3 regions of the Arthrobacter sp. RCC_34 genome follow, and region 2 is predicted to be linked to each of the others. Evidence: riboswitches for the same ligand, from Rfam matches in the RefSeq annotation. Region 2 holds a riboswitch; each other region holds the start of a gene.
The links. A riboswitch is a leader RNA that binds a small molecule or an ion and turns the genes downstream of it on or off. The one in region 2 is predicted to bind thiamine pyrophosphate.
Positions count from the first base shown of each region.

Region 1: it holds a riboswitch for thiamine pyrophosphate, as region 2 does, so the genes downstream of both, AB6732_RS12685 (ECF transporter S component) here and thiC (phosphomethylpyrimidine synthase ThiC) in region 2, are expected to answer to the same signal.
Region 3: it holds a riboswitch for thiamine pyrophosphate, as region 2 does, so the genes downstream of both, thiO (glycine oxidase ThiO) here and thiC (phosphomethylpyrimidine synthase ThiC) in region 2, are expected to answer to the same signal.

Region 1 covers NZ_JBFUPW010000003.1:202,485-212,417, forward strand. Annotated here, with positions in the region: gene AB6732_RS12675 (energy-coupling factor transporter transmembrane protein EcfT) at 117-938, opposite strand; gene AB6732_RS12680 (ABC transporter ATP-binding protein) at 935-2,581, opposite strand; gene AB6732_RS12685 (ECF transporter S component) at 2,584-3,198, opposite strand; TPP riboswitch at 3,243-3,363, opposite strand; gene AB6732_RS12690 (DsbA family protein) at 3,658-4,371, shown strand; gene AB6732_RS12695 (TetR family transcriptional regulator) at 4,544-5,215, shown strand; gene AB6732_RS12700 (MMPL family transporter) at 5,321-8,224, shown strand; gene AB6732_RS12705 (DUF4235 domain-containing protein) at 8,428-8,688, shown strand; gene AB6732_RS12710 (amidohydrolase) at 8,792-9,933, opposite strand, start outside.
Region 2 covers NZ_JBFUPW010000001.1:905,087-915,019, reverse strand. Annotated here, with positions in the region: gene AB6732_RS04225 (VOC family protein) at 1-868, opposite strand, end outside; gene AB6732_RS04220 (amidohydrolase family protein) at 896-2,023, opposite strand; TPP riboswitch at 2,126-2,232, shown strand; gene thiC (phosphomethylpyrimidine synthase ThiC) at 2,226-4,013, shown strand; gene AB6732_RS04210 (alpha/beta hydrolase) at 4,118-4,627, opposite strand; gene ffh (signal recognition particle protein) at 4,631-6,202, opposite strand; gene AB6732_RS04200 (glucose-6-phosphate dehydrogenase) at 6,345-7,748, shown strand; gene AB6732_RS04195 (P-II family nitrogen regulator) at 7,879-8,217, opposite strand; gene AB6732_RS04190 (ammonium transporter) at 8,214-9,581, opposite strand; gene ftsY (signal recognition particle-docking protein FtsY) at 9,878-9,933, opposite strand, start outside.
Region 3 covers NZ_JBFUPW010000001.1:585,883-595,815, reverse strand. Annotated here, with positions in the region: gene hemG (protoporphyrinogen oxidase) at 1-777, opposite strand, end outside; gene hemE (uroporphyrinogen decarboxylase) at 785-1,861, opposite strand; gene AB6732_RS02820 (glutamyl-tRNA reductase) at 2,008-3,396, shown strand; gene moeB (molybdopterin-synthase adenylyltransferase MoeB) at 3,440-4,651, opposite strand; gene AB6732_RS02810 (TetR/AcrR family transcriptional regulator) at 4,756-5,379, shown strand; gene AB6732_RS02805 (DUF3107 domain-containing protein) at 5,698-5,922, shown strand; gene AB6732_RS02800 (hypothetical protein) at 5,930-6,232, shown strand; gene AB6732_RS02795 (thiazole synthase) at 6,422-7,219, opposite strand; gene thiS (sulfur carrier protein ThiS) at 7,221-7,457, opposite strand; gene thiO (glycine oxidase ThiO) at 7,454-8,653, opposite strand; TPP riboswitch at 8,649-8,765, opposite strand; gene thiE (thiamine phosphate synthase) at 8,793-9,455, shown strand; gene AB6732_RS02775 (DUF805 domain-containing protein) at 9,552-9,933, opposite strand, start outside.

The DNA.
Region 1 (9,933 bases), on a different contig from region 2:
ATATCGTGCGATATTTCCCACGGCGTTTCGCGTCACGATCCGCGGGTCCGGGCCACTCAGCAGCCGCTGCCCGACGTGCCCGACGAGCCCGCCAGCCTCCGCACCCACCAGCCAGGTCAGTACACCACGTGCCAGACGCCCAGCAGCACCGAGGTCCCGACGGCCACCCCTGCGATGACCAGAGCACCCAGTGCCACCCAGGCGTCGACGATGGAGAGCCGGGACGGCCGGGCCCAGGTTCGCGGTCCCGCGCCGAAGCCCCTGGCCTCCATGGTCACGGCCAGACGGGAGGCCCGGCGGATCGACTGGACGAGCAGCCCGAAACTCTGCCCCAGCTTCGCAGCCAGAGCGGACACCAAGTTCCCGGAGGCGCCGACGCCACGTGCCCGCCGGGCCATGCCGATGATCTGCCACTCAGCCACCATGAGCCCCACCAGGCGGAGCGCCGCAAGGGTGCCCAGGACGAAGCGGTGCGGGAGGCGCGCCAGCTGTGCCAGGGCATCGGCCAGGTCGGTCGGCTCGGTGCACGCCATGACGATCACCGCCGGCAACGCGATCGCCAGGCCACGCAGCAGGAACCCGACACCCAGGAGCAGCGAATGTTCACCCATGGTCCAGATCCCGACACTGAAGATGAGCGGGCCCTTGTCCGGGGCGAGCACCGCCGTGCTCCAGCCGCCCAGGACGGCCGCGGCCACGAGCGGCCACGCCCTGGTCCACAGCAGGCGGAGATTCAGGCCCGCGAGCGGGAGCACGAGGAGCTCGCACAGCACCGCGATCCCGGCCGACAGCCAGTCGATCGACCACACGAGGGCGATGGTGATGATCGCCAGCGCGCCGAACTTGGACAGCGGATTCGCACGCCCCAGGAGCGGGAGCTCGGCGCGGGACGCCGCGTACGGGTCGATGACGGCGCGGTCGTCGGTCACGATGCTCATGCCTCCCCCTTCCCGGGTTCGTCTCCGGTTCGCACGACGGCGGCCGCGCCCGCAAGCTCCGGCCCCGGCGCTCGCCCGAGCACCAGCTCCGTGGCGCCGAGGGCGTGCGTGAAGTCGGCGTCGTGCGTGACGGAGAGAAGCGAGACGCCCTCGTCGAGCAGCTCGACCAGCAGCGACCCGAGCTCCGCCCAGGTGCGCGCGTCCTGTCCGAAGGTGGGCTCGTCCAGGATCAGCAGACGGGGATGGGCGGCGAGCACGGTCGCGACGGACAAGCGCCGCTTCTCGCCTCCGGACAGCGTGTACGGGTTGGCGTCGGCCAGCCCGTCGAGCCTCAGGCGGTGCAGCAGCTCGTCCACGCGTTCCTCGCCGCGGCCCAGCTGCCGCGGCCCGAAGCGCAACTCATCCAACACACTGCCGGTCACGAACTGGTGCTCCGGCTCCTGGAACACCGTGCCGATCCGCGTGATCAGCTCCTTCGCCTTCCAGCGGTACGGCTCCGGATGCCGGGGCACGGCAGCACCCGCGGCCAGCAGGTCGGACGAGCCGACGACGGCGCCCCCGGCCGGGGCGAGCAGCCCCGCCAGGGTGAGGGCCAGGGTCGATTTACCCACGCCGTTGGGCCCGGTCACCGACAGCGCGCTGCCGGCCCGCAATTCCAGATCCACCCCACTCAGCACGGGAACGGTTTTCCGGGCGGCGAGCCCACGACGCGACGCCGACGCCCGGCTCACGGCCAGGCCCCGGGCTTCCAGAAGAACCGCACCGGCAGGAGACCCCACGGCATGGGACGCCACGGGACCACCGCTCGAACGGCCGACCGTGCGATCTCCGGAACGGCTTGCGCCGGCCAGCACTGGCACCCGGCCCGGGATCCAGACCCCCTGGGCCGCCAGCGCGTCCCCCTGGGCGTCGAGAACGGCGTCGGGATCACCCGAGGCGACCACACCGGACGGCCCCTCGGCTCCCGCACCCAGGACCACCACACGGTCCACCGAGTCCTTCCACACCTCCACCCTGTGCTCCACCACCAGGAGTGTCGCGCCGGAAGCGGCGACCGCGCGGATCACGGCATCGCGGACCTCGAGCACGCCATCGGGGTCCAGGTTGGCGGTGGGCTCATCCAGCAGCACCAGTCCGGGGCGCATCGCGAGCACCCCTGCGAGCGCCAGTCGCTGTTTCTGCCCACCGGATAAGGCATGGGTGGGGTGGTCGAGGGGCAGGAACCCGAGCCCGACGTCGTGCAGGGCCTGGCGGACCCGTGGCCAGATCTCGGAGGGCGGCACGGCGAGGTTCTCCGCGCCGAAGGCGACGTCGTCGCCCACGCGGCCGAGCACCACCTGCGTCTCCGGATCCTGCTGGACGAGACCGGCCCGGCCCCGGGCATCCCGGGGTACGCGGCCGTCGATCAGGAGCGTGCCGGACTCGTCGGCGTCGTCGTCCTCCGCAGAGCCGAGGACTCCGGCAAGAGCGTGGAGCAGCGTCGACTTGCCCGCGCCGGACGGACCCAGCAGGAGGACCTTCTCCCCGGGTTCCAGGTCCAGGTCGAGCCCTGCCACAGCGGCCCGGCTGCGGCCGCCGTGACGCCAGCCCCAGCCTCGTGCCGTGACCCGGGCCGGCCGCACGCCGCCGGCGACTCCGCCCATGATCAGCCGAAGACCGGCTCGGTACCGGCCTTGCGGGAGGCGAAGGAGGAGAGGGCACCGGTCCGGGCCAGGCCACGCGTGGCAACCCAGGACAGCGCGCCTGCGATCACGGCGCCGGAGATGAGGCAGAAGAGGATGTAGAGGAACTTGGCGGTGCCGTCGTAGGCGATGTTCCAGCCCCAGGGCAGGAAGCTGTCGTTGAGACCGCAGAAGAGTCCGGACGCCGCCCCGGCCAGAACCGCGGTGGGCAGGTTGAACTTCCGGTAGAGGAACGCGGCGAAGATCAGCTCCGCGCCGAGGCCTTGGAGCAGCCCGGAGATCAGCACGGTGAGCCCGTACTGCGAGCCCATGATGAGCTCACCGCTCGCGGCCACGGCCTCGCAGAAGATGGCGGCGCCGGGCTTGCGGATGATGAGGGCGCCGAGCACGGCAGGGATCATCCACCCGCCGGCGTAGAGGCCCGAGAGCGGAGCGTAGGCGGCGGTCAGCGGGGTGATCAGGTTCGCGCCCTGGGACCACGCCCAGAACAGCACGCCACCGGCCACGGCGATCAGTGCCGCCACCACGATGTCCACCACGCGCCAGCCACGACGCTGGGCAACAGCCTGAGTAGTCATTGTCATCCTCCTGGGATTACAGGAGGGGAGGTGCCCGGAGGCACGTTCTGAGATGCTCGACTCCCTATCGCCGGTACTAACCGGATCAGGTTCGAGGGTCTGCGGTTGCTCCGCACTCTCAGCGCCCACACACCCTGCGGTGGCGGCGCTCCCCTGTCGTTCGTTGTGCACCCCAGTTTATACCTGCACGACGACGCCGGCGCAGGCCCCGCTGTCACATTCCCCGGGCGCCGCGAGAGTGAGCCCGGGCCGGGTGCGCGCGGGACGCCCACCGATGGCTGAACTCGCTATGGAGAGCCCGAGCACGCTGTCGCCCGTAGCGATCTCGAACCCCCGGCAGCGAGCTCAGCGCCGCGCCTACGGACAACACACGGGTGGCCCTCCTCACGAAACTTGGTCCCGTCTCTTCGCCATCGTTAGGCTCACACGCAAGCCGAACGTGACGATGGAAGAAGACTGATGCGCCCCCAGAAGGCCGGACTAACCGCCAAGACCCTCCTCGCCTCGCTGTCCCTCGTGGTCGCCGCGGGGACGCTGGGAGCGTGCGGGGCGCCGTCGTCGTCCAGTGCCTCCGCGCCGTCCGCGAGCGCCACCCCCAGCAGCACCGCACCGGCCACGCCGTCCGCCGAGCTCATGGCGAAGCTGGTCCCTTCTGATGCGAGGATCATCGCCAACCCGGCGAAGCCGCGGACCACGCTCATCCTCTTCACCGATTACCAGTGCCCGTACTGCGCCAAGATGGACACGCTGATCGAGCGGGCCAAGAAGGAGTACGGCTCCGAGGTGCGGATCGTCGTGCGCAACTTCCCGCTCCCCATGCATGAGAACGCCCCGCTCGCGGCCAAGGCCGTGGAGGCCGCGGCTGAACAGGGCGCCCTGGAGAAGATGGGCCACCTCGTGTTCAGCAAGCAGGCCGAGTGGGCCAAGTCCACGTCGGGCCAGGCGGAGACCTTCACCGGGTACGCCCGCGAGCTCGGGCTGAACATGGACCGCTTCGCCAAGGACTTCACGTCCCCGGCCGTCGCGACCCGTGTCCAGCGGGACCTCGACGACGCCAAGGAACTCGGCCTGCGGGGCACCCCGTCCCTGGTCCTGGAAGGTCAGCTGCTGCAGGTCGACTCCAGCGACTACAACACCCTGAAGTCCCCGCTGGATCAGGTTCTGGGGAACTGAGCGCCGCCCCGGTCCGGGGCGTCCGCCAGCTCTCCACCACGGGTTCTCCACCAGGCCCCCGTGCCCGCTGCCTACTGCTGAGTCCGCTATCGAACGAGCAGCACACCAAGCCCAAACTTTGCACTCGGTCCCCTAATTGCACTGGGTGCACAAATTGCCGTACCATCGGAGCATGGACTCCACCACTTTCCTGGACGGAACTCCACCGGATCATCCCCACGGCGGCTCCGCGGAGGAGAAGACCTCTCGCCGCGAGCTCAATAAGCAGGCCACTCGCGCCGCCATCATCGAGGCCGCGGTCAACCTGCTCTCCGAGAACGGCCTGGGCAACTTCACGGCGGAGGACCTGGCCGACGCCGTCGGCATCTCCCGCCGCACCTTCTTCAACTACTTCCCGAGCCCCGAAGCGGCCCTGGCGGCCACGGTCCAGAACTTCCTGGACGGCGCCATCGAGGAGTTCCGCCAGCGCCCCGCCGACGAGACGATCCTCGACTCCGCGATCGCCGCGGTCATGGCGCTCGTCGAGCCCGGATCGCTCTCCCGCATGGCGCGGATGTGCCTCCTGACCGAGAACCAGCCCCAGGTCCAGCGCTGGCAGCTCATGGCCTGGGACGATGCCACCAGCAAGCTCAGCGCCGCCGCGGTGGAGCGTCTGGGAACAAAAGCCGACCCCTTCTTCGTCAGAACCATGGTGGGCGCCATCATCGGCGCCGGGAAGGCCGCCATGGAGTACTGGCTGGAACACGAGGCACCTCGCAGTGGACAGGTGACGGATGCCCACAGCATGGTCCTCAGAAACCTCATCACTCAGGCGCTCCAGCACCTCCGCAACGGCTTCGCCTGAGCGGCCCGCCCTGGAGAATCCGGAACATCCGGAACACCGCAACACCAGACCTCCCGTCCACTCGCACTCCGCCCCGCACCACCGGCACCAACAAAGGCACAGACCATGGCACTCCTGCTCTACAGGCTCGGCAAGTTCTCCTACCGGCACCGCTGGTGGGTCGTCTCCTTCTGGCTCGTGGTACTTCTGGCCGTGGGCGGCTCCGCCGCACTGTTCAAGGGACAGCTGACCAACGAGTTCAAGATCCCGGGCACCGAGACCCAGCGGGTCATCGACCACCTCAAGCAGGCACTGCCCGAGGCTGCCGGCGGCACGGCGTCCGTGGTGTTCCAGAACAAGGACGGCAAGCCGTTCACGGACGAGCAGAAGAAGGCCGTCTCCGACGCCCTGACCAAGCTCAACGGCACCTCGCAGGTCCAGTCCAGCGTCGACCCGTTCACCACGCAGGCCGAGGTGGACGCCGCCCCGGCCAAGCTGGCAGCGGCTCAGAAGCAGCTCGACGCCGGCAAGGCCCAGCAGGAGGCCGGCAACAAGCAGCTGGACGACGCCAAGAAGCAGCTGGACAGCGCCAAGGCGCAGGCCGCCGCAGCCCAGAACTCGGGCGTGCAGGTGCCCGCCGCCCAGGCCGAGGCCGCAGCCGCCCAGATCGCCGCCGCCGAGAAGGACTACAACGCCGGCCGCGCCAAGGCCGACGCAGCCGCCAAGGAACTCGCGAGCCACCAGGCCGAGCTGGACTTCAACAAGCGCAAGTCCGACGCCTCGCAGGGCATCCGCTTCGTCTCCAAGGACGACACGGTCGCGGTCGCGCAGATCACCTTCAAGGGCTCCCTGAGCGCCCTCTCCACCGAGGACCGGGACCACGTGGTGAACAGCCTCGTCGCCACGGAGAACACCGGACTCAACGTCTACCCGAGCAAGGAGCTCTCCGAGGATCTGGGGAGCCTGGCCGGACCCGCGGAGATCATCGGCCTCTGCGTGGCGGTGCTGGTCCTGATCATCATGCTCGGCACCTTGATCGCCGCGGGCCTTCCGCTCCTCATGGCGATCGCCGGGGTGGGCGTGGGCGTCGGTGGCACCATCGCGCTCTCGGGCGTCATCCAGATGAACAGCATGACGCCGATCCTGGCCCTCATGCTCGGGCTGGCCGTCGGCATCGACTACTCCCTCTTCATCGTCAACCGGCACCGTGGTCAGATCCTGTCCGGCATGTCGATGGAGGAATCCGTCGCCCGCGCCACCGGCACGAGCGGCAACGCCGTGTTCTTCGCCGGCGTCACGGTGGTCATCACGCTGGCCGCCCTCGCCGTACCCGGCCTGCCGTTCCTGAGCCTCATGGGGCTGGCCGCCGCAGCCACGGTCGCCGTGTCGGTGCTCGTCTCCCTGACCCTCACTCCCGCGGTGCTCGGTCTGATCGGCAAGCGCGTCATCTCGAAGCGAGGCTGGCGGCGCGCCGCGGACAGCGCCGCGCACCCGCTGGCAGATGACGACGACGCCGCGCGCGGCTGGGGCGCCTGGGTCACTAAGTGGCCGTGGCTGGCTGTGGTGGTGTCCGTCGTCGTGCTGGGCGTGGTGGCCCTTCCCGCGCAGAAGCTGCACCTGGCACTGCCGGACGGCGGTTCCGAGGCCGCCGACTCCAGCGCGTACAAGGCGTACTCCACCATCAGCACGTCCTTCGGGGACGGCATGAACGGACCGATCGTGGTGGTCGGCGAGTTCCCGGCCGGTCTGAGCGAGCAGGACGCCGCCCTCAAGCAGCTCGACCTGGCCGACCGCCTGCGCTCCGTCCCGGGCGTCGTCGCGGCCGTGCCCGCCAAGCTCAGCGACGACCGCCAGACCGCCGTGTTCCAGGTGATCCCCACCGAGGGTCCGGCGAGCGAGAAGACCGTCCAGGTGGTCGCGGACATCCGCGCCAAGGGGGCGGACATCCAGCGGGATCTCGGCGTGAAGATCGGCCTGACGGGTCAGACCACCGCGAACATCGATGTCTCGAACAAGCTGATCGAGGCCCTGCCGCTGTACCTGAGCATCGTCGTGGGCCTGTCCCTGATCCTGCTGCTTCTGGTGTTCCGGTCCATCTGGGTCCCGGTCCTTGCGACCGCCGGCTTCCTGCTGTCGCTGGCCGCCTCGTTCGGCGCGGTCGTGGCCGTGTACCAGTGGGGCTGGCTGGGCTCCGTGTTCGACGTCCCGCACCCCGGCCCGATCCTGAGCATGCTGCCCATCATCCTGATCGGCGTGCTGTTCGGCCTCGCGATGGACTACCAGGTGTTCATCGGCTCCGGCATGCGCGAGGCCTATGTCCACGGTGCGAAGGCCAAGGCGGCCGTCCGGATCGGCTTCAAGCACGCCGCCGTCGTGGTCACCGCCGCAGCGATCATCATGACCAGCGTGTTCGCGGGCTTCATCTTCAACCACCTGACGATGGTCCGGCCCCTCGGCTTCTCCCTGGCGTTCGGCGTGCTGGTGGACGCGTTCGTGGTGCGCATGACCCTGATCCCCGCGGCCATGCACCTCCTGGGCAAGCGCGCCTGGTGGCTGCCGGCCTGGCTGGAGAAGCACCTTCCGGACGTCGATGTGGAGGGCGCGCGCCTGAACCAGGACCACGGTGAGGACTCCGCGAAGGCCGACGACGCCGGCGGGCCGGCTCCCGCCCTGGCCACAGCGACGGCGGGCGTCTCGGCCCCTGCCGCCTCCGCAGCGGGCGCGTCGGCGACCGCCCCGGCCACCGCTGCGGCGAGCCCCGCGAAGCCGAAGAAGAAGGCGAAGGGGAAGCGCGTCGTCGTCGAGCGGCCGGAGGAGCCGCACGCCCACACCGGTTCCCACGCGCTCATCCAGCTCCCCGACGCCGAGCCGCGCGAGCTGGGCAACCCGATCCCGGGCGGGCGCCGGGAAGCCCGCCAGCGCGAACGGCTGATCGAGACGGGGATGATCCCCGTGGTGCCGGCCGCGGGTGAGCAGGACACCCAGCGTGACGACGAGCCCGAGAGCGACCCGGTGAACGCCGGCCGCTGACCCGTCCCGCACGCGCACTGAGCCCCCGCCCACCCGGCGGGGGCTCAGTGCGTTCCGAGGCAGTGCGTTCCAAACCCACAAGCTCGCTTGGGGACCCCTGCGTACTAGCGCCTAGTCCGCTCCCCCAAACTGGCAAGCTCGCTTGGGGCCCCTCGCGTACTAGGCTTACAGTGACGGCATTGTCAGCACCGTGAGGGAGAAACATGCAGCTTCTGTTCAAATTGCTCGGTACGGCCGTGAGCATCGGCGCAGGTCTCGTGGGGTCGAAGCTGGTGAACGCCGCGTGGGAGAAGGCCACGGGCAACAAGCCCCCGCAGAAGGGCGACGACGCCGAGGCGAGCCTCCGCGCCGCCCTCAGCTTCGCGGTCATCTCCGCCGCCGTGAGCGCCGTGATCCAGGTCCTCACCAACCGTGGCACCCAGCAGGCCATCGCCAAGTTCAACAAGTCGCGGGACGTCGTCTGATCTGACGGCCGACCCGCCACCCGCATCGCGAGTGGGTCTTTCGGTCACCATCCCGTCCGGGATCCGGTGACCGCAAGGCCCACTCGCGGCGTTTCCGGTACTTTCAGCCCTCGGCGGGCGCGTGGCTGTCGTGGGCCGAGCAGTGCGACTGCCCGCCGTAAACCGGGACCGGCGCGGGGTCGATGTCCGCGTCATGCACCACCTCGCCGCCCACCAGCGTCAGGGCGGCGCGGTGTTCCAGGAGCGCTGCGGGGTCCTGCTCGTGGTCGTAAAGATTCCCGCTCCAGGCCACCAGATCGGCCAGCGCGCCGGGCCTGATGACGCCGAGTTCGTGCTCCGCATGCCAGGCCCAGGCGCCTTCGGCCGTGTAGCCGCGGAGGGCCTGATCCAGGGTGAGGCATTCCGCCGGAGTCCAGGCGTCCGAGCCGTCCAGCCCGGCCCGGGTGAGCGCCGAGTAGAAGCCCACCACGGGATCCATCTCGCCCACCTGCCAATCGCTGGACAGGGCCACATGCGCTCCGGATTCCATGAGCGACCGGAACCGCCAGGCCCTGTCCCAGCGCTGTTCGCCCACGTTCTCCATCCACGTCCCGGCCACGAGATCCGGGGAGCAGTGCCGCGGCTGCATGGCGGCGGTGACGCCGAGGTCACGGAACCGCGGAAGGTCCGCGGGGTCCAGGCATTCGACGTGGACGATCCCGTGGCGGCGGTCCGTGGTCCCGTTGGCGCGCGCCGCGTGCTCGATCGCGTCCAGCGCCAGACGGATGCCGCCGTCTCCGGTCGCATGGGTGTGGGTCTGGAAGCCGAGGCGATCCAGCTCGGTGACGATCCGCGTGAGTTCGCCCAGGGCCGCCGAGGGGTGCCCGCGATGGCCGGGACGGTTCGCGTAATCATCCAGCATCCAGGCGGTGTGGGGTTCGATCACGTCGTCCGCGTAGAGCTTGATGGGTCCGAGGCGGAGGCGGTCGTGGGACGGGCCGTGGTCGACGGCGTCACGGAGCTCGCGGCGGAAGGCGTCGTCGGCGTCGACAGGGTGGAAGAGCGCCGCGATCACGCGGGAGGACAGCTTGCCCTCGCGGATCGCGCGCTCCAGGAGGGGCACTTCGGCGAGCGGGACCTGCGGCTCGACGACCGTGGTGATGCCCGTGGCTGTGGCCATCTCCAGGCTCGAGAGGAATTTCCGGTAGCGGCGGTCCGGGGAGTACATCGGGATGTCCCGCTGGAGACCCGCGAGGCCCGCCGTGG
Region 2 (9,933 bases):
CGACGCGCACCTGGTTGCGCCACGGGTCTTCGAAGCGCAATTCCGCACCGGTGTGGTGGTGACCCACCCCGGCGACCCGCAGGCGGTCGGCGAGCGCCGCGACGTCGTCGTCCGCGGGGACGTGGAGGAGCACCTCGCCGAGCCCCAGCGTGTCCTTGCGCGGACCTGCGCCGCGGCTGTTCCAGACGTTCATGGCCATGTGGTGGTGGTAGCCGCCGGCCGAGACGAAGAGCGCGCTGTTCCCGATCTCGGCGGTGCGCTCGAAGCCCAGCGTGTCCACGTAGAAGCGCGCGGCGGTGGGGACATCGCCCACCTGCAGATGCACATGCCCGACGTCGGCACGCGCGTGCCGCTGCTGCTGCAGTGCCGCTTCACTCAGGTGCTCGCCAAGGTAGCCGTTGGGGTCCAGGGGCAGCGAGTCCATGACGACGGTGCTCCCGTCCCAGGACCACTCGCTGCGCGGGCGGTCGTAGTACAGCTCGATGCCGTTGCCCTCAGGGTCGCCGAAGTAGAACGCCTGACTGACCAGGTGGTCGGCGCTGCCCTGGAAGAGCCGGGCGTCATAGGACGCGGCGGTGGCCAGGGTGGCGGCGAGGGACGCCTGATCCTCGAAGAGGAGCGCCGTGTGGAAGAGGCCGGCCTCTCCCCGGCCCGGCAGCTGCAGTCCGGCGGCCGGCTCCAGGTGGACGAGGGCGGAGTCGCCGCGGCCGAGGTAGAGGCCGCCGTCCTGCTCCGCGACGACTTCCAGGCCGAGCGCGCGCTGGTAGTAGTCGCTCATGAGGTTCATGTCGGCGACCTTGAGCATGACGGTCCCCATGCTCAGATCTGCGGGGAGGAGGTCCTGGGAGTGCGGGAGCGAAGTGTTCATACCTCTTAAATTACTTGAAGCTTCAATTTATTCCATACCGCTGGGGCGTTTCTCCCCGGGCAGGTCACCGTTCAGCACCACACGTCGGGGCGCCGCCAGCGTGCCCAGGTTCCTCCGCGGGTCCTGCGCGTACAGCACCACATCGGCGGGAGCGCCTTCCTCGAGGTTCTCCGCCCCGAGCCATTCGCGGGCGGACCAGCACGCCGCATCAAGGGCGACCACGGACGGCAGCCCGGCACGGTGCAGCTCCGCGACCTCGTCCGCGATCCGCCCGTGTGCGATCACGCTGCCCGCATCCGTGCCCGCGAAGACCTGCACCCCGGCGGCGTAGGCGCGGGCGACGTTCTCGTACCGTCCCTCCCAGAGGGCATGCATGTGGGCCGCGTAGACCGGGAACTTCGGCTCGGCCTGGGCGACGATGTCCGGGAACGTGGCGATGTTGATCAGGGTGGGAACGATCGGGATGTTCGCCTCCACGAGCCGGGGCAGATGCTCGGGCTGGAGGCCCGTCGCGTGTTCGACGCAGTCGATCCCGGCGGCGATGACATCGTCCAGGACCTCCTCGCCGAAGCAGTGGGCCGTGACCCGGGCGCCTTCTTCGTGGGCCGCGGAGATCGCCTCCGCGACCAGCTCAGCGGGGAAGGACGGGCGGAGGTCGCCGGCGTCACGGTCGATCCAGTCCCCCACCAGCTTCACCCAGCCGCGCGGATCAGTGGCCACGGACAGACGGGCCTGCTCGCGGACGGTCTCCACGAGGTCCCGGTCCTCGACCTCGAGAGCCAGACCGCGGAGGTAGCGACGGGAGGCGGCGACGTGGCGGGCCGCCCGGATGATGCGCGGCGCGTCCGCCCGGTCGGTGAGCCAGCGGGTGTCCGCCGGGGACCCGGCGTCGCGCACCAGAAGAGTGCCCGCGGACAGATCGGCGCGTGCCTGCGCCAGTGAGGTGGCTTCATCCGCGGCGCCGCCCTCGACCAGGCCGATGTGGCAATGAGCATCCACCAGACCCGGAACCACCCAGCCGTCCAGCCTGAGGTCCGGCTCCACTGCGGGCATCCTGAAGGTCAGGCGCCCGTCGACGGACCAGAGCCCGAGCGCTTCGTCGTCCGGCCCCAGCAGAACGGGGCCCGTGAACTCGATGACTGGGTGACGTCGCATGTCCGGCATGGCTTCAAGCGTAGGTCAGTGAGCCTGCGAGCGGGAGATGACGGTCGCCGTCCGGGCGTTGCGGACCACCCCGTCCGGACCGTGCTACGGTGTTCGCGACCACACGGGTGTCCCAGGAGGGGCTGAGATCGGACTGACACTGTCCGGACCGTAGAACCTGACCGGGTAATGCCGGCGAAGGAAGTGAGTACCGATGAAATCCTTGCAGCAATCCCCTGCCCACAGCCTGGAATTCCTCACGGGAGACGACGGCATCGCCGTCCCCGTGACGAGCATCCAGCTGAACAACTCCCCCGACGGCGCGGCCAACCCGCCGTTCCAGGCGTACCGGACGGTGGGGCCGGGCAGCGATCCCGAACACGGCCTGCCGGACCTCCGCGCCGGCTGGATCCGATCCCGCGGCGACGTCGAAGAGTATGAGGGGCGTCAGCGTGATCTGCTCGACGACGGCCGCTCGGCCGCGCGTCGAGGAGCCGCCTCCGAAGAGTGGCAGGGTGCGCAGCGCCCGCCGCTGAAGGCACGGCCCGGCAAACGGGTGACTCAGATGCACTACGCCCGCGCTGGGATCGTGACCCCGGAGATGCGGTTCGTGGCACTCCGCGAGAACTGCCCGGTGGAACTCGTCCGCTCGGAGCTTGCGGCCGGTCGGGCGATCATCCCGGCCAACATCAACCACCCGGAGTCCGAGCCGATGATCATCGGCAAGGCCTTCCTGGTCAAGATCAACGCCAACATCGGAAACTCGGCGGTGACCAGCTCCATCGCCGAGGAGGTGGACAAACTCCACTGGGCCACCCTCTGGGGTGCAGACACCGTCATGGATCTCTCCACCGGGGACGACATCCACACCACGCGCGAATGGATCCTGCGGAACTCCCCCGTGCCGATCGGCACCGTGCCCATCTACCAGGCACTCGAGAAGGTCAACGGCGACGCCTCGGCCCTCACCTGGGAGGTCTTCCGGGACACCGTCATCGAACAGTGCGAGCAGGGCGTGGACTACATGACCATCCACGCCGGGGTGCTCCTGCGGTACGTGCCGCTCACGGCGGACCGCGTCACGGGCATCGTCTCCCGCGGTGGCTCCATCATGGCCGGCTGGTGCCTGGCGCACCATCGGGAGAACTTCCTCTACACGCACTTCGACGAACTCTGCGAGATCTTCGCGCAGTACGACGTCGCGTTCTCCCTGGGCGATGGCCTGCGGCCCGGCTCGACGGCGGACGCCAACGACGCCGCGCAGTTCGCCGAGCTGGACACGCTGGCCGAGCTGACCAAACGGGCGTGGGAGCACGACGTGCAGGTCATGGTCGAAGGCCCCGGGCACATCCCGTTCCACCTGGTCCGCGGGAACGTCGAACGTCAGCAGGAGCTCTGCGACGGCGCCCCGTTCTACACGCTCGGCCCGCTCGTGACGGACGTCGCCCCCGGCTACGACCACATCACCTCGGCCATCGGCGCCACGGAGATCGCCCGCTACGGCACGGCCATGCTGTGTTACGTCACGCCCAAGGAACATCTGGGACTGCCGAACAAGGACGACGTGAAGACCGGCGTGATCACGTACAAGATCGCGGCCCACGCGGCGGACCTGGCCAAGGGGCACCCAGGGGCGCACGAACGGGACGACGCCCTGTCCAAGGCCCGGTTCGAGTTCCGCTGGAAGGACCAATTCTCGCTGTCCCTCGACCCCGCCACGGCCGAGGCCTTCCATGACGAGACGCTGCCTGCCGAACCGGCCAAGACGGCACACTTCTGTTCGATGTGCGGGCCGAAGTTCTGTTCCATGAGGATCTCCCAGGACATCCGGCGGGACTTCGGTTCCCGGGAAGCCCAGGAGGCCACGGTGGAAGAGGCACTGGCTCAGGAGGCGCTGGCTCAGGAAGCACTGGCCGGGATGGCGGCGAAGAGCCGGGAGTTCCAGTCCCAGGGCGGCAAGGTCTACGTGGAATCGATCCCGGTGGGCGCGCCCCAGGACTGAGTCGCAGGAATGCGGGGTCACTTGGTGCCGGATGATCCGTCCGGAGCCGGCCTCAAGTGGCCCCGCAGCGCGTCTGTCCGGCGGCGCTGTTCAGGCGGTACTGTTCAGGCGGTGCGGCGGAGGAAGTCCTTGATCGCGGCCGCCCCCTCGGAGGAGTCCTGCGGACGGTGCGCTCCCGGCGCGACGACGTGTTCCGCGCCGGACTCGGCCAGGAGCCGGGCCGTGCGCTCATAGGCGGGCTCCCAGCCGCCCGAGAGCACGAGCATCGGGACACCCGGGATGATCGCGCCTTCGGTCCCCTGGGGACGGGGCGCGGTGAGGTCCGGCAGCCACGGTTCGCACAGCACCAACGCCCGCACCAGAGAGGAGTGCTCGACGGCGGCCTGCACGGCCGCCGTCGCGCCCTCACCATGCGCCACGATCACGGACGGAACGTCGGCCATCGTGCCAAGGACCGCTGCGGCGTCCAGCGCTTGACCGTCCGGCTGCTTGAGGAACAGGGCGTCGAATTCGAGCGCCAGTCCGTGCTGCCGCGGCCAGGCGGCGGCCCCGGACGCGTCACGCCCGGGGACGAAGACCACCCGGGGCAGCGCGCCGGTGCTGTTCAGGACCAAACCCTATTTGCCCAGGAACTTCTCGAAGCCCTTGGGGAGCTCCATGGTGGACGGGTCGAAGTCCTGCGCCTGCTGCCCGAAAGCGGCACCGGACGGGGCGCGGTTCGCCTTCCGGGCCTCGGCCTCGCGCAGCTCCTGAGCGGCCTTGGCCGGGTTGCCCGAGCGGGCCTTCTTCTTGCCGGTGTTCTTCTTGGCCGCCTTGCGGGCCGTGCCGCCACCGGCGCCCATCGACATGCCGGGCATCCCGGGCATACCGCCCTGCGCCATCTTCTTCATCATCTTCTGGGCCTGACCGAAGCGCTCCAGGAGGCCGTTGACCTCGGAGACGTGCACGCCGGAACCACGGGCGATGCGGGCACGGCGCGAGCCGTTGATGATCTTGGGGGCCACACGCTCGTGCGGGGTCATGGAGCGGACCATCGCCTCGACACGGTCGATCTCGCGCTCGTCGAACTGCTCCAGCTGCTGACGCATGTTCTGTGCGCCCGGCATCATCATGAGCATCTTCTTCATCGAGCCCATTTTGCGGATCTGCTGCATCTGGGCGAGGAAGTCCTCGAAGGTGAAGTCCTCCTGGTCGGCGAACTTCTTCGCCATCCGGGCGGCTTCGTCCTTGTCCCAGTTCTGCTCGGCCTGCTCGATGAGGGACAGGATGTCGCCCATGTCGAGTATGCGGGAGGCCATGCGGTCCGGGTGGAAGAGCTCGAAGTCGTCCACGCCTTCGCCGGTGGAGGCGAACATGACGGGCTTGCCGGTCACGGAGGCGACCGAGAGGGCGGCGCCGCCGCGGGCGTCGCCGTCGAGCTTGGAGAGCACGACGCCGGTGAAGTCGACGCCCTCATGGAAGGCGTTGGCCGTGTTGACGGCGTCCTGGCCGATCATCGCGTCGATGACGAACAGGACCTCGTCCGGGTTGATCGCCTCGCGGATGCGGCGCGCCTGGTCCATCATCTCGGCGTCCACACCGAGACGGCCGGCGGTGTCCACGATGACCACGTCGTGCAGCTTCTGGCGGGCCTCGGCCACACCCGCCTCGGCGACGGCCACCGGATCGCCGGTGGGGACGTCGAATTCGCTGGTGGTGCCCGGGTGCGGTGCGAAGACCGGCACGCCGGCACGCTGGCCGACCACCTGGAGCTGCGTCACGGCGTTGGGACGCTGGAGGTCGCAGGCCACCAGCAGGGGGCTGTGACCCTGGCCCTTGAGCCACTTGGAGAGCTTGCCGGCGAGGGTGGTCTTACCGGCGCCCTGGAGACCCGCGAGCATGATCACGGTGGGCGGGTTCTTCGCCAGGCGCAGACGGCGGGTCTCGCCACCCAGGATCGTGACGAGTTCCTCGTTGACGATCTTGACGATCTGCTGGCTCGGGTTCAGCGCAGCGGAGACCTCGGCGCCGAGGGCGCGCTCCTTCACGCGGGAGGCGAACTCACGCACCACGGGCACGGCGACGTCGGCATCCAGCAGGGCGCGACGGATCTCGCGCACGGTGGCGTCGACGTCGGCCTCGCTCAGGCGGCCTTTGCCGCGGAGGTTCTTGAACGTCGCTGTGAGCCGGTCAGAGAGTGAATTGAACACGCGCCGCGCACTTCTTTCGGATGGAGGTTCCAGGACTTCACCCCGGTGAGGGATGGAACCCCTCACAGGGCCCCGCGCCAGGGTGGCACGGGCTTTCAGCTTTCTAGGGTACCAAGTCGGACTGACGAGATGGCATGCTGGCATGGTGACCAGTACGCGACGCGCCCGGCGATCCCGGGCCCAGGACATCAAGACACTGCTCATCCTCGGCGCCTCGGGCGACCTCACGGGACGGCTCCTGCTGCCAGGGCTCGCCTCCCTGGTCTCCGCCGGCCGGGCTCCCGGGCTCACCCTGGTGGGTGCGGGGACCGAGCCCTGGACGCCCAGCAAGTGGCAGCGGCGGCTCGCGAAGGCCCTCCCGCTGGATGCCGGCGAGGAGGCGAGCGCCCATTGGAAGGAGCTCATGGCCACCTCGCAGTACCGCCAGGTGGACGTCACCGCCCCCGGCGCCCTCGCAGGCCTGCTCGCCTCGCTCGACGGCCCCGTAGCGGTCTTCTTCGCCCTGCCGCCGCGCATCAGCCAGCTCGCCTGCGAGTCGCTCGCCCCCGAGGAAGTGCCGTTCGGAACGCGCCTGGTCCTGGAAAAGCCGTTCGGCTCCGACGCAGCCTCCGCCCGCGAACTCAACGGCACCCTGCGCCGCCTGGTCCCCGAGGAGCACATCCACCGGGTGGACCACTTCCTCGGCAAGTCCACGGTGCTCAACATCATCGGCATGCGCTTCGCGAACCGCTTCTTCGAGCCGCTCTGGAACCGCGACAACGTGGCCGAGGTGGAGATCGCCTTCGAGGAGGACCTCGCGCTGGAAGGCCGCGCGGGATATTACGACTCCGCGGGCGCCCTGCGCGACATGATCCAGAGCCACCTGCTGCAGGTGATGGCGCTCATGGCCATGGAACCCCCGGCAACCCTCGGCGAACGGGATCTGCGCGACGGCATCGCCACCGTGCTGCGGGCCAGCCGCGTCGCCACGCCCTTCCGCCGCAACACGCGGCGCGCCCGGTACACCGCTGGCAAGATCGGCGGCCGGAAGGTCCCCGACTACGTCGCAGAGGAAGGCGTGCACCCGGAGCGCGAGACCGAAACGTTCGCCGAGGTCCGCGTCGAGATCAACAACACCCGCTGGGCCGGGGTGCCGTTCATCCTCCGCACCGGCAAGGCCATGGGCACGCGCCGCAAGGAAGCCGTGGTCCGCTTCCGCCCCCTGGCGCACCTGCCGGCCGGCTTCAGCGGCACGGACCAGCCGGACGAACTGCGCATCGGGTTCGGACCGGACACCCTCAGCATCGGCCTGGACGTCACGAGCGCCGGGAACGGCTTCGAACTCTCCCGCGCGGAGCTGGTGACCGAACTGCACTCCTCGGCGCTGCTCCCCTACGGCGAAGTCCTGGACGGCGTGCTGCATGGCGACCCGCTGCTCTCCGTGCGCGCCGACGTGGCGGAGGACTGCTGGCGGATCGTGGATCCCGTCCTCTCCGCGTGGTCCCACGGGCGCGTCCCGCTTGAGGACTACCCGGCGGGCTCCCGGGGGCCGGTCACCGAGAGCTGACCCGCACTCTCCGAACGCACGACGACGGCGACGCGCCCTGGCCGGGTGCGTCGCCGTCGTCGTTGGGGGGAGGTGATCGTGTTGGGGAGGAAGGGCGCCTCCCGTGCGGCGGGAGGCCGGAACAGCTCCGCTAAATGGCGGCTGCTCCGCGTTCTCCGGTCCGGACCCGGACCGCTTCGTACACGTCCACGGACCAGACCTTGCCGTCACCGGCGCGGCCGGTGTTGGAACTGGCGATGATGACGTCCACGACGTCATCCGCCGTCTCGTCCGTGGCCAGGACCTCGACCCGCAGCTTCGGCAGGAGGTTCACGTTGTACTCAGCCCCACGGTAGACCTCGGTGTAGCCGCGCTGACGGCCGTAGCCGCTGGCCGCGCTCACCGTGAGTCCCTGGACCCCGTACGCTTCAAGACCTTCGCGGATGCTCTCGAGCTTCTCCGGGCGGACGATTGCCGTGACGAGTTTCATGCGTCAACACTCTCCTTGCGATCCTTGCCTGCGCTCTTCTTGGATCCGGCGGAATCCCGCTGGAACTCTGCTGCCCGGCGGTCCAGCGCCTCGGAGATGGCCTCCAGCGAACCGTGCGGCTGGAAGGTGCCACCCTGACCGGCGATGCCGAACTCGTAAGCCGACTCCGCGTGGAGGGACAGGTCCACGCCGATCTCCTCCTGCTCCTCCGAGACCCGGAAGCCGAGCGTCTTGTGGATGGCGAAGCCGATGATGGCCGTCAGAACCGCGGTGTAGACCATGGAGAAGCCTGCCGCCGCCAGCTGCGACCACAGCTGGTCCCAGCCGCCGCCGTAGAAGAGGCCGGCACGGGAGCCTTCGAGCGGGATGGCGATGAAGCCCAGTGCGACGGTGCCGATGAGGCCGGAGACCAGGTGGACACCCACCACGTCCAGGGAGTCGTCGTAGCCGAAGCGGAACTTGAGGCCGACGGCCAGGGCGGAGGCCACACCGGCCACGATGCCCAGACCGATGGCGCCCACCGGGCTGACGTTGGCACAGGCGGGGGTGATGGCGACCAGACCGGCGACCACACCGGACGCGGCGCCCAGCGAGGTGGGGTGGCCGTCACGGATCCGCTCGGTCACGAGCCAGCCGAGCATACCGGCGGCCGGAGCTGCGAGGGTGTTGATCCAGATGAGGCCACCCTGCTGCGCGGTGGTGGCGGCGCCGGCGTTGAAGCCGAACCAGCCGAACCAGAGGATCGCCGCACCGAGCATGACGAACGGGATGTTGTGCGGGCGGTGGTTCGGGTCCTTGCCGAAGCCGCGGCGATTGCCGATGATCAGGACGAGGATGAGGCCCGCGACACCGGCGTTGATGTGCACCACGGTGCCGCCGGCGAAGTCGATGGCCGGGCCGAGCGCCTTGCCGATGGCGCCGTCGGGGCCGAAGAGACCGCCGCCCCACACCATGAACGCGATCGGGCAGTAGACCAGGGTCACCCAGACCGGCACGAAGAGCGCCCAGGCGCCGAACTTCGCACGGTCCGCGATGGCGCCGGAGATCAGGGCCACCGTGATGATGGCGAAGGTGGCGGCGTAGCCGGCCTTGATCAGGCCGTCAGGGGTGCTGACGTTCTCCAGACCGAAGGTGGCGAACGGGTTGCCGAACAGTTCGAAAACGCCTTCGCCGCCGCTCATGGAGGATCCCCATAGGACCCACACCACGCCGACGATGCCGATGGAGATGAAGCTCATCATCATCATGTTCAGGGCGGCTTTGGCACGGGTCATGCCGCCGTAGAAGAATGCCAGGCCGGGCGTCATGAACAACACCAGGGCCGCAGCCACCATGACCCACACATTGCTGGCGGTAAGTTCCATGGCTTTCGGTCCTTTCTCGAAGGGGCTCTCTCGCGAGGTGCCCGTGGTTCTTTCTGACGCCGGGGCGTCCTGCATTCAACTTTCGGCCTCCCGTGTTTCACCTGGCCTGGTGGTTCATTGCGTGGTTGTTACGCTTCCGGCCCGGGCGTAAAGGGTCGGTGTCCAGAACGTTTCCGGCATGTTTCGCAGCCGGACGCACGGCCGGGTTCACGGCCCCGGGACGCACGAAGGCCCCGCAGGCATTCGCCTGCGGGGCCTTCGGAAGCTGTCCGGAGAGGTGCGGTCCGGGGAAGTGCTCAGTCGAGCAGCGCGTCGACGAACGCCTCCGGGTCGAACGGCGCCAGATCATCGG
Region 3 (9,933 bases), 320 kb from region 2:
TTCCACGAGCCGGTGCATACCGCCACGGAGACCCGCGACGGCGGACCCCGCACGGCGCGGCGCTCCGTTCCGGTCCGCGTCCCCGGGGACCGTCCGGGCCGACTGCCGCTGAGCGAGGACGGCCGCGCCGAGCGATCCGTGTTCCCTCATCCGCTTCCGCAGGCCGGGAGCCACCATGTCCACATCGAGCAGGCCCGGATCGGCGGCGTGGACTCCGCCCACCACCGGTTCGACCAAGCGCTTCAGCACCCGTCGGCCCTGCCGCAGCCTGACGAGCCGGGCCACGCTGCTGACGTCCGCGCCCGCGCCGAGATTCCCGGGCAGGACCCGGTCGAGGCTCGCCCGCAGCGATCCGGCCCAGCCGAGCGTGCGGCGGACCTCCTCGTCCCAGGGGTCGGCCGGGATGCCGAGGACGCCGGTCTTCGGGAGTTCGCGCGGCCCTTGGGGAAGCCTCACCCACGCACCCGACGGATGCGGCGCGACCACGTCCTGGTCGAGTCCCAGGTCCTTGAGCAAAGCAGGGATGGCGTCGCCACGGGTCGCGAAGGACTCCGCACCCGAGTCGAGTGTCAGCCCGCCCACCGTGTGCGAGCGAACCGCGCCGCCCAGCACGGGCCGCGCCTCCACGAGGGTGACGGCGACGCCGTCGGCGCTCAGCCGGTACGCGGCCAGCAGCCCCGACACTCCCCCGCCGACGACGACGGCGCGCCGCACCCCGGCGGGCGCGGTCACCGGAGCCGGGCCGTGGCCCTGCTGTGGCTGGGTGGGCTGGGACATGGCGGGCTCAGTACCCGATCGAGTGGATGAGCTCGACCACGCGGGTGAGCACTGCGGGATCCGTCTCCGGGGGAACCCCGTGACCGAGGTTGACCACGTGGCCCGGGGCCGAGGCGCCCGCCGCGATGACCTCGCGGACGTGGGCTTCCAGGACCTCCCACGGGGCGGGCAGCAGGGCAGGGTCGATGTTGCCCTGCAGCGGGACCGCGCCCCCGAGGCGGCGGTTGGCCTCGTCGAGGGGCAGACGGTAGTCGACGCCCATGACGTCCACACCGACCCCGTGCATGGCGGGCAGCAGCTCGGAGGTCCCGGTGCCGAAGTGGATCAGCGGGGCGCCGAGGCCGCGGACCGCGTCCAATGCCCGGGCGGACGCGGGGGCGACGTAGCGCTCATAGTCGGCCAGACCGAGGGAGCCGGCCCAGGAGTCGAACAGCTGCGCGGCGGAGGCGCCGGCTTCGAGCTGCGCCTGAAGGAAGAGACCCGAGGCGTCGGCGGCCCAGGCGGCCAGTGCCTTCCAGGTCTCGGGGTCGGCGTGCATCATCGTCCGGGGGCCGAGGTGGTCGCGGGACGGGCGGCCTTCCACCATGTAGGCGGCCAGGGTGAACGGAGCGCCCGCGAAACCGATCAGCGGAGTGCTGCCCAGTTCCTCGACGGTGAGGCGGACGGCCTGGCGGATGGGCTCGAGCGCCTCCCAGGTGAGCTTCGGCAGGGCGGCGACGTCCGCCGCGGTGCGGACCGGGTTCTCCAGCACCGGACCGACGCCGGGGACGATGTCCACTCCCACGCCCGCGAGCTTGAGCGGGATGACAATGTCGGAGAAGAAGATGCCGGCGTCGACGTCGTGGCGGCGCACGGGCTGCAGCGTGATCTCGGCGGCGAGTTCAGGCTTGAGGCAGGAGTCCAGCATGGAGATCCCCTGGCGGGCCTCGCGGTATTCGGGCAGCGAGCGGCCGGCCTGGCGCATGAACCACACGGGCCGGCGGGTGGGCTTGCCCCCGCGGTACGCGGTGATCAGCGGGGAATCCGACGTGGCGCCGGTGACCAGAGGGTGGGCAGCCGGGAGGGCCTGGAGCATGGAAGGCATATCTTGATTGTGCCTATCTTCGGGGCCGCAACTTGACGACACTTCGTCACTGACACTGTGTCAGTGATTTCCGCGCCATTACTGGGATCCGCGGATTCGCGGCCGGTTTTTCTACAAAGGTGCGAAGAGCATAAGATGGTGCCACTGTGGTGCTCTTTTCACTCACGGCGACCCACGCCGATCTGAACCTTGAAACCGTTGCTCGGCTGAGCAAGGGCGCTTCCGCCGTCGCCTCGCGGAGCGCCATGTCGCCGCCCCTGCCCGCCCGGTCCGGTGACGCCGCTGAGGACCTCGCCCTGAACGGCTCCGTGGTGCTCGCGACGTGCAACCGCTTCGAGATCTACGCCGAAGCCGCCACCGAACGCGGCCTGGAAGCCGCGCGTGACGAACTTCTCAAGAACATCACCACGCAGAGCGGCCTGGACGTGGCCACCGTCTCCCAGGCCCTGACGCTCCGCCGCGGCCCCGAAGTGGCCCGCCACCTCTTCTCGGTCGGCGCCGGGCTCGACTCCGCCGTCGTCGGCGAACGCGAGATCGCAGGCCAGGTGCGCCGAGCCCTCATCACCGCCCAGGATTCCGGCACCGCGAGCCCCGGTCTGGTGCGCCTCTTCCAGGCCGCCAGCCGCACAGCGAAGGAGGTCGGCACCCGCACCGCCCTGGGCAGCCGCGGCCTCTCGATCGTCTCCGTGGCTCTCGAGCTGGCCACCGAGCTGTCCGTGGACCGCGACTGGCAGAACACCCGCGTGGTCCTCTTCGGCACCGGCGCCTACGCCGGAGCCACCATGGCCCTGCTCCGCGAACGCGGCTGCACCCAGGTGAGCGTCTTCTCCGGCTCCGGCCGGGCGGGCGAGTTCGTGGCGGCCCGTGGCGGCACCGCGCTCGACGCGGACAATCTGTCCGCCGCGATCGCCGAGGCCGACGTCCTGATCGGCTGCAGCGGTTCGGACCGCAGGGTGTCCGCCGAAGAGCTCGCCGAGGTCCGCGGCCCTGAGCCCAAGCCCTTGATCGTGATCGATCTGGCGCTCAGCCGCGACTTCGACCCCGCCGTGGATGAGCTCGACGGCGTGGAACTCCTCACGCTGGAATCCGTGCGGCTCGCCGCGCCTGAGGAAGCCGCCGAATCCCTGGCCGAGGCCACGCGGATCGTTGACTCCGCCGCCCATGAATTCGAAGCGGAGCGTCGCTCCCGGAGCGTGGACTCCGCCATCGTGGCGCTGCGCCGCCACACCATGTCCGTGCTCGACTCCGAGATGGAGCGCGTGCGGGCCCGGCACGGCTGCACCGCCGCCGCCGAGGAGGTGGAGTTCGCGCTGCGCCGCATGGTCAAGCAGCTCCTGCACACCCCCATGGTCCGCGGCCGCGAACTCGCCGCCGCCGGCCTGCAGGAACAGTACGTGAACGCCATCGAGGCGCTCTACGGCATCGACGTCGCCGAGCCGCAGCCTGCCGCGTCCGAGGCCGGCTGCCCGGCTCACGAGGTGCCGACGCATGAGATGTCCGTGCACGAGGACACCGCGCAGGACCTCAGCGCCTGAGTACGCTGGAGCCAGAACTCCCCGGGCGCTCGGCCCGGAACCCTCAGTAGACCGGCTTGCCGGGCTCGACGTCCCGCACCCACGCCAGCACGCCGCCGTCGAGGTGGCTGACCTTCGTGTAGCCCTCGCGGCGAGCGGCCGCCAGGACGTTCGCGGAGCGGCTCCCCGCCTTGCAGTGGAACACGATCTCCGTGTCCCGCGGCAGCTCGTCCCACGCGTCGCCGGCCAGGATCCGGCCCTGCGGAATGAGGACCGAGCCGGGGATCGCCACGATGTCCCGCTCGCCCGTCTCCCGCACGTCCACGAGCAGGAAGTCCCGCGTCCCGGCGTCGCGCTCCTCCAGCATCGCGGCCAGGCGCCGCGCATCGATCACTCCGTCACTGTCGCCATCAGCCTCCGACGACGACGGCGCCTCCTCCGTGGGCGCCGTGCCGCAGAACGCGGCGTAGTCGCTCAGCTCGGTGATGGGCTGCGCCTCGGGATCCTTGAGCACGGTGATCTCGCGCCAGGACCCGCCCAGGGCATCGAACAGCGCGACGCGGCCCAGCAGGGACCGGCCCACGCCCGTCACGAGCTTGATGGCCTCGCTCACCATGAGGGATCCCACCGCGGCGCACAGCATGCCGAACACGCCTCCTTCGCCGCAGCTCGGCACGCTGCCGGCGGGCGGCGCCTCGGGGTACAGATCCCGGTAGGTGGGGCCGTGCTGCTCCCAGAACACGCTCACCTGACCGTCGAACCGGAAGATCGACCCCCACACGTACGGCTTGCCGGCGATCGCCGCGGCGTCGTTGACGAGGTACCGGGTCTCGAAGTTGTCGGCGCCGTCCAGGATCAGGTCGTACTGGCGGAAGAGCTCGACGGCGTTGGACGAGTCTAGACGGACGCGGTGCTGGACCACGGTCACCAGCGGGTTCAGCTCGGCGATGGCCAGCGCGGCCGACTCGGTCTTCGGCAGCCCCACACGATCCACCGTGTGCATCACCTGCCGCTGGAGATTGCTCAGCTCCACGACGTCGTCGTCCACCACGCCCAGGGTGCCCACGCCCGCCGCCGCGAGATAGAGCAGAGCCGGAGAGCCCAGCCCACCGGCGCCGATCACCAGGACGCGCGCGTTCTTCAGCCGGCGCTGACCCTCGGAGCCGATCTCCGGGATGATCACGTGCCGCGAATAGCGTTCGAGCTCTTCGCGGGTCAGATCCGCCGCGGGTTCGACCAGGGGCGGCAGGGCGGTGCGGGAAGTCAGGGAGGACATGTCTTCAATGTATGCCCACCGCCTCACACGCGTCATATTACCTATGGGTAAACTGGCCTTCACGCCGGACGCACAGGGATGGCGCTGGAAGTAAAGGATGGAATGTGACGGTGAGCGAAGCACGGCCGGGCGCTCGTACCGCGCGTCTTCCCCGGGACGAACGGCGGGCACAGCTGCTCCAGGCGGCCCAGGAAGTGTTCGTCGCGAACGGCTATCACGGCGCCGCGATGGACGAGATCGCCGAGACGGCCCGGGTCAGCAAGCCGGTCCTCTACCAGCACTTCCCCTCCAAACGGGAGCTCTTCCTCGCGCTCCTGGAAAGCCATCTGGCGGTGCTGACGGACATGCTCCTGACGGCCATCGACTCCACCACGGACAACAAGCTCCGCGTCCAGGCCGTCATGCGGGCGTACTTCGAATTCATGGCCGGCGACGATCAGGCGCACCGCCTGGTCTTCGAATCCGGGCTGACCAATGACGAGGAGGTCAGCGACCGTCTGGAGACGTTCAACCGGACCTTCGCGGACGCGGTCGCCCGGGTCATCGCCGAGGACACGAAGCTGCCTCTCCTGGAAGCACAGCTCCTGGGTCGCGGCTTGGCCGGGATGGCCCAGGTCAGTGCGCGCTATTGGCTCGAGACGGACGGGAAGCTCGACCTCGACGTCGCCAGCGACCTCATCTACCGCCTCGCCTGGCGCGGCATCAGCCGCTTCCCGAAGGAGAGCTGAGCGCCCGGCGTCCATGCCATGCCGCGCCCAGCGCTCCACCCCCGCGGTCTCAACCCACGCGCGCCGAACCGCTGAGTCCGCTGTCGACGTCGTGAGTCCGCTACACGATGTAGCGGACTCACACCCTGGGCAGCGAACTCAGCAGCTCCAGGGCCGGCAGGCCCTCGTTTCGACCGCTCCACCCGACCTCGTGTTCGCTCCCAGCGTGCCCGAACGGGCCTTCTCCCCCGGCCCGCCATATTAGGCTTGGAACAGCTGTTGAAGCCTGCGGTGCGCCGTGTTCGTCCGTGGCCCGCACGAAACTGCCAGGAGGCAATTGTGGAAGTAAAGATCGGCATCCAGAACGTAGCTCGCGAAGTCGTGTTCGAGTCCTCCGAGGAAGCGGAGGCCATCGCCACCGCCGTCTCCGAGGCGCTGGCCTCCGGCGGGCAGCTCTCCCTCACCGACGACAAGGGCCGTCGCGTGATCATCCCCGCCGCCGTCCTCGGCTATGTCGAGATGGGCCCGGAGGAGCAGCGCCGCGTCGGTTTCGGCGCTCTGTAAGGCAGACATGCTGTCCTTGATCATCCCGGTCCTGCTCGTGGCGGCCGTCGGCGCGCTCGCCTGGGCCGTCAACCGGCAGCGCGCCACGCTGGGCGCCGCACTCCCGGCCGGGGCGGGCGTCCTGGTCACCGCGCTGAGCTGGATCATCTTCATCGCGTTCGGACTGGGCTACCTGCCCGGCTGGACCTGGCTGCCGTGGATCGGACCGCTGGTCCTGGGCATTGCGGCGTCGTTCGCCGTGTCCTGGATCCTCAGCTCCCGCCGGTCCGCCGAGGACGCCAAGGCGCTGACGGAGATCCTGAAGGTCTGACTCAGTCAGCGCAGACGTCTTCAGGCCCGACGCCGAGGGGCGCCTCCCGTACCGTTCAGGTCCGGGAGGCGCCCCTCAGTCGTTGTGGCCAGGCGGGCCCAGGCCTGCCGCGCTGCGCAGCGGTCGGGCGCAGCCCGCGGTGCGCGCACGCGCCCGGAAGCCGGCGTCGTCTCTCAGTTCCGCAGTTCCTCAGAGGAACTCGGCGCGGCCCTCCATGCTGGACGAAGCCAGTGCGTGCTCGCGGCGCGGGATGCGGCCGGCGAGACGCGCCAGGCGGCCGGCCGTCACGGCGTGCCGGAAGGCGGTCGCCATGCGGGCCGGATCCTGCGCGCGGGTGACGGCCGTGGCCAGGAGCACCGCGTCGCAGCCCAGCTCCATGGCGAGCGCCGCGTCGGACGCGGTGCCGATGCCGGCGTCGAGCACCACGGGAACAGAGGCCCGGGAGACGATCACTTCGATGTTGTGCGGATTGAGGATACCCAGCCCCGTGCCGATCGGGGCGCCCAGCGGCATCACGGCCGTGGCGCCGAGCTGTTCGAGGCGCAGGGCCAGGACGGGGTCGTCGTTCGTGTAGGCGAAGACCTTGAAGCCCCGGGACACGAGCTGCTCGGTAGCGTCCACGAGCTCCACGGCATCCGGGAGCAGCGTGTGCTCATCGGCGATGACCTCGAGCTTCACCCAGTCCGTCTCCAGAGCCTCGCGCGCCAGTTCCGCGGTGAGCACAGCGTCGCGCGCCGTGAAGCATCCGGCCGTGTTCGGCAGGACGCGGATCCCCTGATCCACGAGCAGCTGGAACAAGGAGCCGCTTTGTGCCGGGCTGTACCGGCGCATCGCCACGGTGGTGAGCTCGGTCCCGGACGCGACGAGCGCTGCGCCCAGCCCTTCCAGGCTCGGCGCCCCTCCCGTGCCCATGATGAGCCGGGACCCCAGCTCCACACCGTCCACCACCAGCGGATCGAGCCCCTGGTCCTGCAGGATCTCCGTCATGTCAGCCTCCCTGCACCGCGGTCACGAGTTCCAGTTCATCGCCGTCTTCCAGCGCAGTCCCGGACCACAGGCTCCGCGGGATCACCGTGGCGTTCCGGGCCACGGCCATCCCGACGCGGCGTCCGTCCGCGGCCCGTCCATCGGCCAGGATCTCGCGACCCGTCACCTGAGAGACCAGGACCGCCACGGTGGCGTCCTCCCCCACGGCGCGCTCTTCGCCGTTCACCGTGATGTTCATGCGTGCGCCTCCACTGTGTTCTCCTTCAGAAGTCCCGGGCTGAACCGGTCGGGCCGGAAGGCCGCCCAGCGCCCGTCGTCGTGTCCGTCGAGCAGGTCCAGGACCGCCCGGGCCGCCACCGGCGTCAGCAGGACGCCGTGCCGGAAGAATCCCGTGGCGATGACCAGACCCGCCACCTCGCCGCCACCTGCCGCGGCGACCCGCCCGAGCAACGGCGCATTGTCCGGTGTCCCGGGCCGCGCCCGGGCCGTGATCTCCTCGAGTTCGAGCTCCGCGACCGCGGGGACCAGCTGCTGTGCGTCCCGGAGCAGCTGGTGCACACCGCCCGCCGACACTCCGGCCTGCCCGTCCTCGCGCTGGGTCGCTCCGATGACCACCGTGCCGTCCTCGCGGGGCACGAGGTAGACGGGGAGGCCACGGACCGAGCCGCGCACCGTCGCGGAGAGGAAAGGCCGCAGGCGTTCCGGGACCCGCAGGCGCAGGATGTCCCCGTGCACCGGGCGCAGCGGCAGGTCGAGCCCCTCGGGAAGCTCTCGCAGTTCGGGCGATGCCAGGCCGTTCGCCACGACGACCTCGTCCGCGGTCACGACACGGCCCGAGGCGAGCAGGACCCCCGTCACCCGGCCCGCCGTGGAGCCGCCGTCGTCGTCCGCCTCCCAGCGGAGAGCCTCCGCGCGCTCCGTCAGCACCGTCCCGCCGTCGCGACGGAAGGCCTCCAGCATCGCGGCGTGCAGAATCCGCGGGTCGACCTGGTGGTCACCCGGGGTGAGGAACGCCCCCGACAACTGGGGAGACAGCAGTGGCTCCATCCTGCGGGCCTCCCGCAGCGACACCGCCTGGACCTCCAGTCCATGCGCCTGCTGCGCCGCCTGGAGATCGGCGAGTGCGGCACGGTCGGCCGCGTCGAAGCCGACCACGAGCGTCGGCGTCGTCCGATGGCCGTTGGAGGGTCCGAACGGGGCCGCGAAATCCTCCCAGAGCGCTGCCGACTCCAGGGTCAGGGCGAGGAGGTCTTCCTCCTGATAGTGGTATTCGCTCACCGGGGCCAGCATGCCGGCGGCGGCGAAGGTCGCGCCCTGCGCCGGGGCCGGATCGATGAGCGTCACGCGACGGCCGGAGCGCAGCAACGTCCAGGCGATCCCCAGGCCCACGATGCCCGCGCCGATGACGGCCACGTCCGCCGGCTCCTGCTCCATGCTCCTCGTCCTTCCCTACGCCGGTACTAGCCGGATCAGGTGTGGCGGTCGGCGCTCAAGCCCTCTCAGCCGGCGAATGTGACCATCCGCTCCGGCTCCCGCAGTACCGCACCAGTCTAGAGGAACTAGGCTGAAGCCCATGGGTAATCGAGCAATTGCGACACCTTCCCTCGCCGCCGCACGGCTGTACGTCTGCACGGATTCGCGGGCGGAACGGGGCGACTTCGCGGACTTCGTGGATGCCGCGTACTCCGGCGGGGTGGACATCATCCAGCTGCGGGACAAGACGATCGAGGCCGCCGAGGAACTGGAGCTCCTCGCCGTGCTCCGGGAGGCCGCCGAACGCCACGGGAAGCTCTGGGCCGTGAATGACCGCGCCGACATCGCGCAGCTCTCCGGCAGTCCGGTGCTGCACCTCGGCCAGAAGGACCTGCCGCTCCCTGCCGCGCGCTCCCTGCTGAACGACGACGTCGTGCTGGGCCTCTCGAGCCACGCACCGGAGCAGGTGGACGCCGCCCTCGCTGCCGCGGCCCGCGGCGAGACCGACTACTTCTGCGTGGGACCGCTCTGGGCCACGCCGACCAAGCCCGGCCGCGCCGGAGTGGGTCTCGACCTCGTCCGGTACGCGGACTCGACCGGGACCTCCGTGCCATGGTTCGCCATCGGCGGCATCGACCACGGGAACGTGGCCCAGGTGGTCGAGGCCGGGGCGCGCCGCGTGGTCGTGGTCCGCGCCGTCACCGAAGCCTCCGACCCTGCGGACGCCGCCCGCCGCCTGCTGGCGGAGCTCCCCGACGCCTGACACCTCCTTTTAAATAGACAGCCACAGCCTTTAAACAACCACAGCCCCGGCGCCTTCTCGCGAAGGTGCCGGGGCTGTGGCCGTTGGAGCACGAACCTACTGGATTTCGTACTTCATGCCCTCGGGCTTGCTGGGCATGGCGCACAGCACGATGAGGATGATGCCACCCACGTACGGGATGAGCGACAGGAAGAACATCGGGCCGGGGAAGCCTGCATCATGCAGACGGCGCCACGCGACGGCGATGTACGGCACCAGGAGCGCCAGGGCGATGATTCCGCCGAGGATCAGGAGGATGGTGCCGAAAACCATCGCTCCGGTGAAGGTGACGTCCGAGGAGGACGTGTAGCCGGTCGAGGAGTCCGAGTACGCGGACTGGGAGACGACCCCACTGATGATGAGGGCATAGCCGATGGCGATCGGGATGCCTGCCACCAGCGCCTGGAACAGGTACCAGAACCAGAACTCACTGCGGCTG